2 regions of the Roseateles albus genome follow, and region 1 is predicted to be linked to the other one. Evidence: predicted binding sites of a transcription regulator. Region 1 holds the regulator's gene; the other holds the start of a gene.
The links. Region 1 encodes NrdR, which represses ribonucleotide reductase genes. Its sites were predicted from a motif close to CACNANATNTNGTG; they were not measured.

Region 1 (4,418 bases):
TTGAGAATGCCGCCGTCTTCGATTTTGAATCCGAATTTTTCGGTGCTTGAACTCATCAAATTGTCTTCAGGGTCGGCAATGGCGACGCTGGTCGACCGGTTCCTGTCCTTGTGGCGGGAATAGCTGTATTCCAGGACCGAACTTCCACTGTCCGTTGTCAAGCTTGTTGCGGCATAGGCGTTCGCTACCGGCGCCGCTGCTGCGCCGGGTGACCACACCCCATTCTGAGGCGCTGCCCATGAGCCAGCGCGGCGTAAATCTCGCAGCATCAGATCGGCAGCGGCCCTGAGGTCTTGCTGCACCTGGGTCTCCAGCGTGAGTCGCCTATGCTCCGCGAGCTGATTGGTCATCATCACGCTGGCACCTGCCACCACAATCATGCCGATGGCAATGCCCACCATCAACTCCACCAGGCTGAAGCCGCAGTTGGCTTGGTGGCGAACGCGTTTTAAGTGGGGCATGCCGGGACTCCGCTGAAATTGCCACCTACCGGCCCAGCAAGATGTCGATGATGGCGCGGACGACCAGCACTTCTACATGCGTGACCACCCGCGAGCGATGCAGATTCATTTTGGCCAGCATTTGCTTGAACTGTCTTGGTCGTTGCTGTCTTTGGCCTCGTAGAAGAGGCTACCGCCATCCATGCGAATCGACAGCGTCTTGCAATCACTGTCACTGCTTTGAGGGCTGGCAGAGTCGGGGATTGCCTTGGCGATATAGCCAAAATTGAAACTGACCGGATCACGCACGCCTGCTACGCTGAGGGTGTAATGCCGGCTAGGCGATTGAGTGCCTAAACTCAGCTCATCATCGCCCAATGAAGAGGCGTAGCTGCCGCGATTGCTGCGCCAACGTTCTTGCGCTTGCGCAATACCCGATAAGGCATTGATCGCGTCAGCGCGGCGACCCATGGCAACTTGCTTTTGATATGCGGGCAGGGCGACCAGGGCCAAGATGGCCACAATGACCATCACGATCATCAGTTCGATCAAGGTAAATCCCGTCGCTGCGGGAGCTGCTTCGCTTCGATCGCGGGTTGCAAAGCAAGTTTTGGACATTGCTATTCCCATGCTGCGATTATGAAAATTTGGTGCCCGGCTGAGGCGGCCTTACCTCGCCGTTTGTCCTTGGGAAATGGCCTTTTATCGTGTTCCCCTAATTCAAGGGGGAGGGTTCAGCAGCGGGGAAATCGGCGCAATTCAGCGCTGGGCGAGCAAGTCCGGACCCGGCCGGCAATGCTGACCACATGGCGTATGGTTTCGCCGTTTGCGGCGCTGATGTCTATGCTGCCGGTACTGGTCACTGCGCCTTGCCGCGCTTGAAAGCTCATATTGCTGACATTGGCTCGGACGGCTATGTTCTGAGTCGAAGGAGTCCACTCGAGCTTCAAGACCTGTTGGCTCGGGGCGCAAACTGAATGGCCGTCGGCCTCGCACTGGCATTGCCCAGGGGAGCCTGTATGCAAGATATAGCAGCTACCCCCAGGATGGCGGCTGAACCGCAGTTGCACGGCATCGGCCCGGCTGACAGCCTGGCTGCGCGCTTCTTGGAGATCGGCCATCATGGTCTGGGCCACCAATTCAAGACGCTGGCGTTGTCTGAGTTGATCCAGCGCGGGCAGCGCCATGGCCATCAAAATGGCTGTGATGGCAACACACACGCAAAGCTCAGTCAAGCTGAAACCGCGGCAAGTGGAGGGCGTGCTGGGCAAGGGGAGCATGGCGGGCCTCATGTGCTCAGTTGAGGTCTGAGCACAATTTAGGCCGCAGTGGCGCGGACTTCTGTCCTACTCGCGGGGGATGGGGTGGCTGCGCATCCCCCATTGGGGGGTCAAATCTCTCGAATCAGTTGCCGGAATTCATCGACATCTTCAAAGCTGCGGTAAACCGACGCAAAGCGCACATAAGCGACCTTGTCAATTCGTTTGAGCTCCCGCATCACAAGTTCACCGAGTCGGGTGGAGGGCAACTCACGCGCCCCACTGGTCAAAAGCGTTTCTTCGATCTTGGCCAGTGCAGCATCGATTTGTTCAATGCTCACAGGTCGCTTGCGCAAAGCCAACTGCATCGAAGCGCGAACCTTTTTCGGATCGAAATCGGCGCGCGTGCCGTCTTTCTTCACCACCACAGGCAGAGCGATTTCAGCGCGCTCATAGGTGGTGAAGCGCTTGTCACAGCCCAGACAACGACGCCTGCGGCGTACCACATCGCCCTCGTCCGACTCGCGCGTCTCGGCAACTTGCGTCTCGGTGTGGCTACAGAATGGGCATCGCATGGGCTGTGCGGGCGAGGCTGTTCAGCAGGGGCTTATGAAAGGTCTATCAGCGGTAGACAGGGAAGTCGCGCGTGAGCGCGGCAACCTTGGCGCGCACCGCCTCCAGATTCGCCTCGTCGTTGGGATTATCCAGGACATCGGCGATCAAGTTGGCGGTCAAGCGAACCTGCTCTTCTTTGAAACCGCGAGTCGTCATGGCCGGCGTCCCCAGGCGAATGCCGCTGGTGACCATGGGCTTTTGCGGGTCATTGGGAATGCCATTCTTGTTACAAGTCATATGCGCGCGACCCAAGACGGCTTCGGCTTCCTTGCCCGTCATGTTCTTCGGACGCAGGTCAACCAGCATCACATGGCTCTCGGTGCGCCCGGACACAATTCGAAGGCCGCGCTTGATCAATTCTTCGGCCAAAACGACCGCATTTTTCAGCACTTGTTCTTGGTAGGCCTTGAATTCCGGGGTCAGGGCTTCCTTGAAGGCCACGGCCTTGCCGGCAATCACGTGCATCAAGGGGCCACCTTGAATGCCAGGGAAGATGGCGCTATTGATTTGCTTGGCGACATGATCCTTCATCAGGATGATGCCGCCGCGCGGGCCGCGCAGGCTCTTGTGAGTGGTGGAGGTCACCACGTCGGCATGCGGCACCGGGTTCGGGTAGACGCCGGCAGCGATCAAGCCCGCGTAATGCGCCATGTCGACCATGAAGTAGGCGCCGATTTCCTTGGCAATTTTGGCAAAGCGCTCAAAGTCAATGCGCAAGCTGTAGGCCGACGCCCCAGCGATGATCAGCTTAGGCTTGTGCTCGCGTGCGGTGCGCTCCATCGCGTCATAGTCGATCGCTTCGTTGGCGTCCAAGCCGTAGCTGACAACCTTGAACCACTTGCCGCTCATATTCAAAGGCATGCCGTGGGTCAAGTGACCACCTTCCGACAAGCTCATACCCATGATGGTGTCGCCGGGCTGCAGCAATGCAAAGAACACGCCTTGATTAGCTTGTGAGCCAGAATTCGGCTGCACATTGGCGTTCTCGGCACCAAACAATTGCTTGATCCGGTCGATCGCCAATTGTTCGACCACGTCGACATATTCGCAGCCGCCGTAATAGCGCTTGCCGGGATAGCCTTCGGCGTATTTGTTGGTCAGCTGACTCCCCTGCGCCTGCATGACAGCAGGCGAGGTGTAGTTTTCTGAAGCGATCAGCTCAATATGGTCTTCTTGACGCTGGTTCTCGTTTTGAACGGCGGCCCACAAATCGGGGTCGACAAGCGCAAGAGTGGAAGTGCTACGGTCAAACATAGGTGGGTGCAATGCTCAAAAAGTGGAGTCCCCGACTTGTCAGCCCTTAAGGGGCTCGGCAAGACAAGGCTGCCCAGGCGAACGGCTGAAAACAGCTTCTGAACGCTAGAAGCTGTCCGCGCTTCCCGGTGGTCTACCACCTTGGGGTGCCCCTGATTGGCCCACTGTGCTTAAAAAAGCACAGACCCTTGCAGGGCGCAACCTTGATCGCCAGTCGCGCAGAATTTGGAGTGTAGCGCCTGCTGTAAGGCATTCAGTTACATGACATGCTGGACGCAAGGGCCAGCCAATCAGTCAGAAAACCAATTAGCGTGCCATTGCGACCCGCTCATCGCTGATTCTGGCTTCGATGTCAGGGGGCGAGCTCTTTAAGGGCTGGCTTTCGCGTATCGGTTTGTCGATCGGTTTGCGACCTGCCGCTACGGCTTTCATTTGTTCGTGCATGGCCAGTACTCTTTGCGCATAGCCACCATCATCGGGCAAGTTAGCCGCACCTACATAGTGCTTCAGGCCTTCGTCAACACTGCCGGCTCTCTGAATGCTTTCCTTGAGCACCTGCACGCCAACCCGCAGATTCGTGATCGGATCAAAAGCGGCGAGATTGCCGCCGAAGGCCTTGTATTTGTCGTTGTGTACGCTCGTCAGTACCTGCATCAGGCCTTGCGCACCGACCGAGCTTTGTGCAAAGGGATTGAAGCTGGATTCAATCGCCATGATGGCCAGAATCAAGGTGGGTTCGACCTGCGCACGTTGGCCAACGGACCAAGCTTCTTGCACCAAACGGCTGATAGGCTCGGGCGCAACCTTGTACTTGCCGGCCAGCCAATGCGCGATCGCGGCCTGCTGCCTT
Region 2 (4,418 bases), on a different contig from region 1:
GCGCATGGTGGCCTCCAATGTGACCCGCCTCAAACGCATCATTGACGATGTGTTGGAAGTTGCACCCGGCGCGGTGCCGGCCCCCGTGCCTTTGGATGCGAGCTTGCTGGTCAGCGAAGCTTGCCTGGAATGGGCGCGCACCAACCAACTCGCACCCGGCCCCTCCGACCCCTTGAGTTGTGCCTTGCCCTTGCAAGCCTTGGTGGTCAGCTTTGATCCCGAACATCTGCGACGGGTTTTGGTCAATTTGCTCGACAACGCGCTGCGCCACGCCACGCCGGGGCCGGCCTCGGTGCAGGTGAGCTTGGCGCCGGAGTCGGATGCCAGCACCCCAACAATGCAGCCGATGCCGCCGATGCCGCCGATGGCCCGCTTGACGATCTTCAGCGCCGGGCCGGCGATTCCGCCCGAGGTCGAGCGGCATTTGTTCGAGCCCTTTTTCTCGACGCGCAGCCGGGGCTCGGGCCTGGGTTTGTATATTTGCCGCGAGTTGTGCGAGCGTTACGGTGCGCAGATCAGCTACCGCCGCCGGCAAGATTCGGTCTTGCCTGGCAATGAGTTCAGCATCCGCTTGCGGCTGATCGAATCCGCTGCAATCGGGGCGGCCGTGCGCAACCCCTCTCTTTTTTGAAAGCCAGTATGAGCAGCGCTTCTTCCGATGGCATGGCCCTGAGTTTGCTGGTGGTCGACGATGAGCCCGACCTGCGGACCTTGTATGAGTTGACGCTGGTGCGCGAAGGCTATGCACTGGATACGGCCGGCTCGGTGCAGGAGGCCTTGGCGTGCCTGCAGCGCCGCCCCTACAGCGCCGTCATCACCGATATGCGCTTGCCCGATGGCAGCGGCCTGGACCTCTTGCACTGGCTGGAAAGCCAAGGCCGGGACGAAAAAACGCTGGTGATCACCGCCTATGGCTCGGCCGAGAATGCCGTCGAAGCGCTCAAGGCAGGTGCTTATGACTACCTGACCAAGCCGGTTGATCTGCGCCAGTTCCGGCAGGTTGTGGCCTCCGCCTTGGGTCGGCAGCCGCAAAAGTTGGCGCCAGCCGTGCCAGCGGTGGCGCCGACGAAATTGCCGCCTCTGCCTCAATCAGCTCTGCAGCCGCAGGCGCCGCAACAACTGCCGCCCGTCAAAGAGCGGCAGCAGTTGGTGAAAGGCCTCCCCCTCGCTGCCGTACCAACGCTGACGGCGCTGTCCCGCTTGGCCGGCAAATCGGCGGCGATACAGGAGTTGCGTTCTTTGATTGAGAAGGTCTCGCGCAGCATGGCGCCGGTGCTCTTGCAGGGTGAGTCGGGGACCGGCAAGGAGTTGGTGGCGCGCGCCATTCACGACAGTGGTGTGCGTGCGCGCCAGCGCTTTGTGGCGGTCAATTGCGGCGCCATCCCTGAGCAGCTCTTGGAGGCCGAATTCTTCGGCTACCGCAAAGGCGCATTCACCGGCGCGAATGAAGACCGCGAGGGCTTCTTCCAGGCGGCCGACGGCGGCACGCTTTTTCTGGATGAAATTGGGGATTTGCCCTTGGCCATGCAGAGCAAGCTTTTGCGCTCGATCCAGGAGCGGACTGTGCGGCCGGTCGGTGCGGTGGCAGAGGCCTCGGTCAATGTGCGGATATTGAGTGCAACCCATAAAGACTTGGGCGCCGAGGTGGCGGCGGGGCGTTTTCGACAAGATTTGTTTTATCGCCTGAATGTGATTCAGCTGCGTGTGCCGCCCTTGCGGGAGCGCATCGAGGACGTGCCCATGATCGCTGAGCGGGTGCTGGAGCGCATAGCGGCCGACGCCGGCGTCTCGCCGGTGCCGCAGCTGACGCCCGCCGCATTGGCGCAGCTGACCCGCTATGGCTTCCCCGGCAATGTGCGTGAGCTGGAAAATTTGTTGCACCGCGCTTTGGCTTTGTCCGGCGGTGAATGGATCGATGCGGACGACCTCGGTTTGCCTGAATCGCTGTTGGATGACTCGCTGCTGGGCGGGCTGAGCTCGGCCGATGACTTCGAGCCGGAAGGCGGCGTGTCGATTAAAAACAGCTTTGGGCATGACAAGGCGCCCAACGAGCTGCCGACCGATCTGGCGCGCTTTTTGGACGATGTCGAGCGCGACATCTTGTTGCGTGCCTTGACGCAGCACCGCTTCAACCGCACCGCTGCCGGCGCCAGCCTGGGGTTGTCGCTGCGCCAAATTCGCTACCGCATGGCCCGGCTGGGTGTGACGGCTGACGAGGCCGAGCAGTCCGACGACCAGGCCTGAGCGAGTATTGGCGCGGCCTAGCGGCTGTTTTTCTTCGTAAACCAAGCTGGGCTGCGGCTTGGCCTTCTCTTGCTCAGAAGGCATCAAGCAAAGAGGCCCTTCGCGGCCAAGCTTTGCAGCCGCCCTGATGGCCATGACTAGCGTTAATTTCGATCTTCGTCAATGGGATAGATACGCTATCTGTAGTGCTTGAGTGTCGCTGTGACCCCAGATATAGTGTGGCCCATGCTATCCTTCGGCCCGGAATTCAAAATTGGTTTGGCGGCCTTCCCAGGCAGGCGAAGGCTAGGCGCAGGCGCAAGCCCCGTCCCAAAAACCAAGGTGGCCACAGCAGATTTGAAAGCTGAGCCGATGCGCCAAGCGCATCCCAAATCCATTCCCAATTTCAATTGAAGCGATAAGCGCGACTCAGGCGCGTAGTGGTTTCTTTTTTTCAATATTTCACCGAGACATCAAAGGACGATTCATGCAGACTCAACTCGCCCACGCCGCTACTTTGGGAGCAAGCCCGCATTTGGTCAGCCCCGAAGGCCAGGTTTTGCAATCGGCATTTCAGGCCTATCAAATCCTGCGCCGCAATGGCGCCGTGGTGTCGTTTGAGCCGAGCAAGATTGCCGTCGCCTTGATGAAGGCCTTTTTGGCCGTGCATGGCACCAGCGGCGCGGCCTCGGCCAGCGTGCGCGAGACCGTTGACGGCCTGACCGAAGCGGTGGTGCGTGCGTTGATGCGTTCGCGCCCAAGCGGCGGCACCTTCCATATTGAAGATGTGCAGGACCAGGTCGAGCTGGGCCTGATGCGCGGCGGCCATCACGAAGTGGCGCGTGCCTATGTGCTTTACCGCGAGCGTCGCCTGCAAGAGCGTCTGGCTCAGGGCAAGATCGATAAGCCGGTCGCCGAGGTGCAGCTGACCGTGATCGACGGCGGCCAGCGCGTGCCGCTGGACTTTGCCCATCTGCAAAGCTTGATCGTGTCGGCCTGCGCCGGTTTGGGTGAGGACGTCAAGCCGGACCCGGTCTTGGCCGAGACCAAGCGCAATCTGTATGACGGCGTGCCGATCGACGAGGTCTACAAAGCCGCGATTCTGGCCGCCCGTACCCTGATCGAACGCGACCCCGGCTACAGCCAGGCGACGGCACGTTTGCTGCTGCACACGATCCGCCGCGAGGTGGTCGGCGGCGAGATCACGCAAGAGCAGATGCACGCGCGCTATGCCGAGTATTTCCCGGGTTACATCAAGAAGGGCGTCAAGGCCGAGTTGCTGGACGAGCGCCTGGGTCAATACGACCTGGCCCGTTTGGGTGCGCACTTGAAGGCCGAGCGCGATTTGCAGTTCGACTACCTCGGCCTGCAGACCTTGTATGACCGCTACTTCCAGCACATCGACGACCAGCGCATCGAAATGCCGCAGGCCTTCTTCATGCGCGTGGCGATGGGCTTGGCGCTGAACGAGATCGACCGCGAAGCGCGCGCGATCGAGTTCTACGATGTGCTGTCCAGCTTCGACTTCATGAGCTCGACGCCGACGCTGTTCAACTCCGGCACGCGTCGCTCGCAGCTCTCCAGCTGCTACCTGACGACGGTGGCCGACGATCTGGACGGCATCTACGAAGCGCTGAAAGAGAACGCGCTGTTGAGCAAGTTTGCCGGTGGTCTGGGCAATGACTGGACCCCGGTGCGCGCTCTGGGTTCGCACATCAAGGGCACTAACGGCAAGAGCCAGGGCGTGGTGCCCTTCCTGAAGGTGGTCAACGACACGGCGGTTGCGGTCAACCAGGGCGGCAAGCGCAAGGGCGCGGTCTGCGCTTATCTGGAAAGCTGGCACCTCGACATCGAGGAGTTCCTGGAGCTGCGCAAGAACACCGGCGATGACCGCCGTCGCACCCACGACATGAACACCGCCAACTGGATCCCCGATCTGTTCATGCGCCGCGTGATGGACGGTGGCCAGTGGACGCTGTTCAGCCCGTCCAACACACCCGATCTGCATGACCTGTTCGGCATCGCCTTCGAGAAGGCCTATGTCGCCTACGAAGAAAAGGCCGATCGCGGCGAGATCAAGCTGTTCAAGCGCGTCGAGGCCAAGGACCTGTGGCGCCGCATGCTGTCGATGCTGTTCGAAACCGGCCACCCTTGGATCACCTTCAAGGACGCTTGCAATGTGCGCTCGCCGCAGC

Region 2: the regulator NrdR is predicted to act here: its motif matches at 2,450-2,463, upstream of PRZ03_RS20080 (ribonucleoside-diphosphate reductase subunit alpha).

The regions. Positions count from the first base shown of each region.
Region 1 is NZ_JAQQXT010000009.1:85,458-89,875, forward strand. Features, by position in the region: gene PRZ03_RS15210 (PilW family protein) at 1-461, opposite strand, end outside; gene PRZ03_RS15215 (type IV pilin protein) at 567-1,058, opposite strand; gene PRZ03_RS15220 (GspH/FimT family pseudopilin) at 1,175-1,732, opposite strand; gene nrdR (transcriptional regulator NrdR) at 1,831-2,274, opposite strand; gene glyA (serine hydroxymethyltransferase) at 2,321-3,568, opposite strand; ZMP/ZTP riboswitch at 3,633-3,796, opposite strand; gene PRZ03_RS15235 (lytic transglycosylase domain-containing protein) at 3,875-4,418, opposite strand, start outside.
Region 2 is NZ_JAQQXT010000015.1:49,055-53,472, forward strand. Features, by position in the region: gene PRZ03_RS20070 (sensor histidine kinase) at 1-631, shown strand, start outside; gene PRZ03_RS20075 (sigma-54-dependent transcriptional regulator) at 640-2,244, shown strand; gene PRZ03_RS20080 (ribonucleoside-diphosphate reductase subunit alpha) at 2,711-4,418, shown strand, end outside.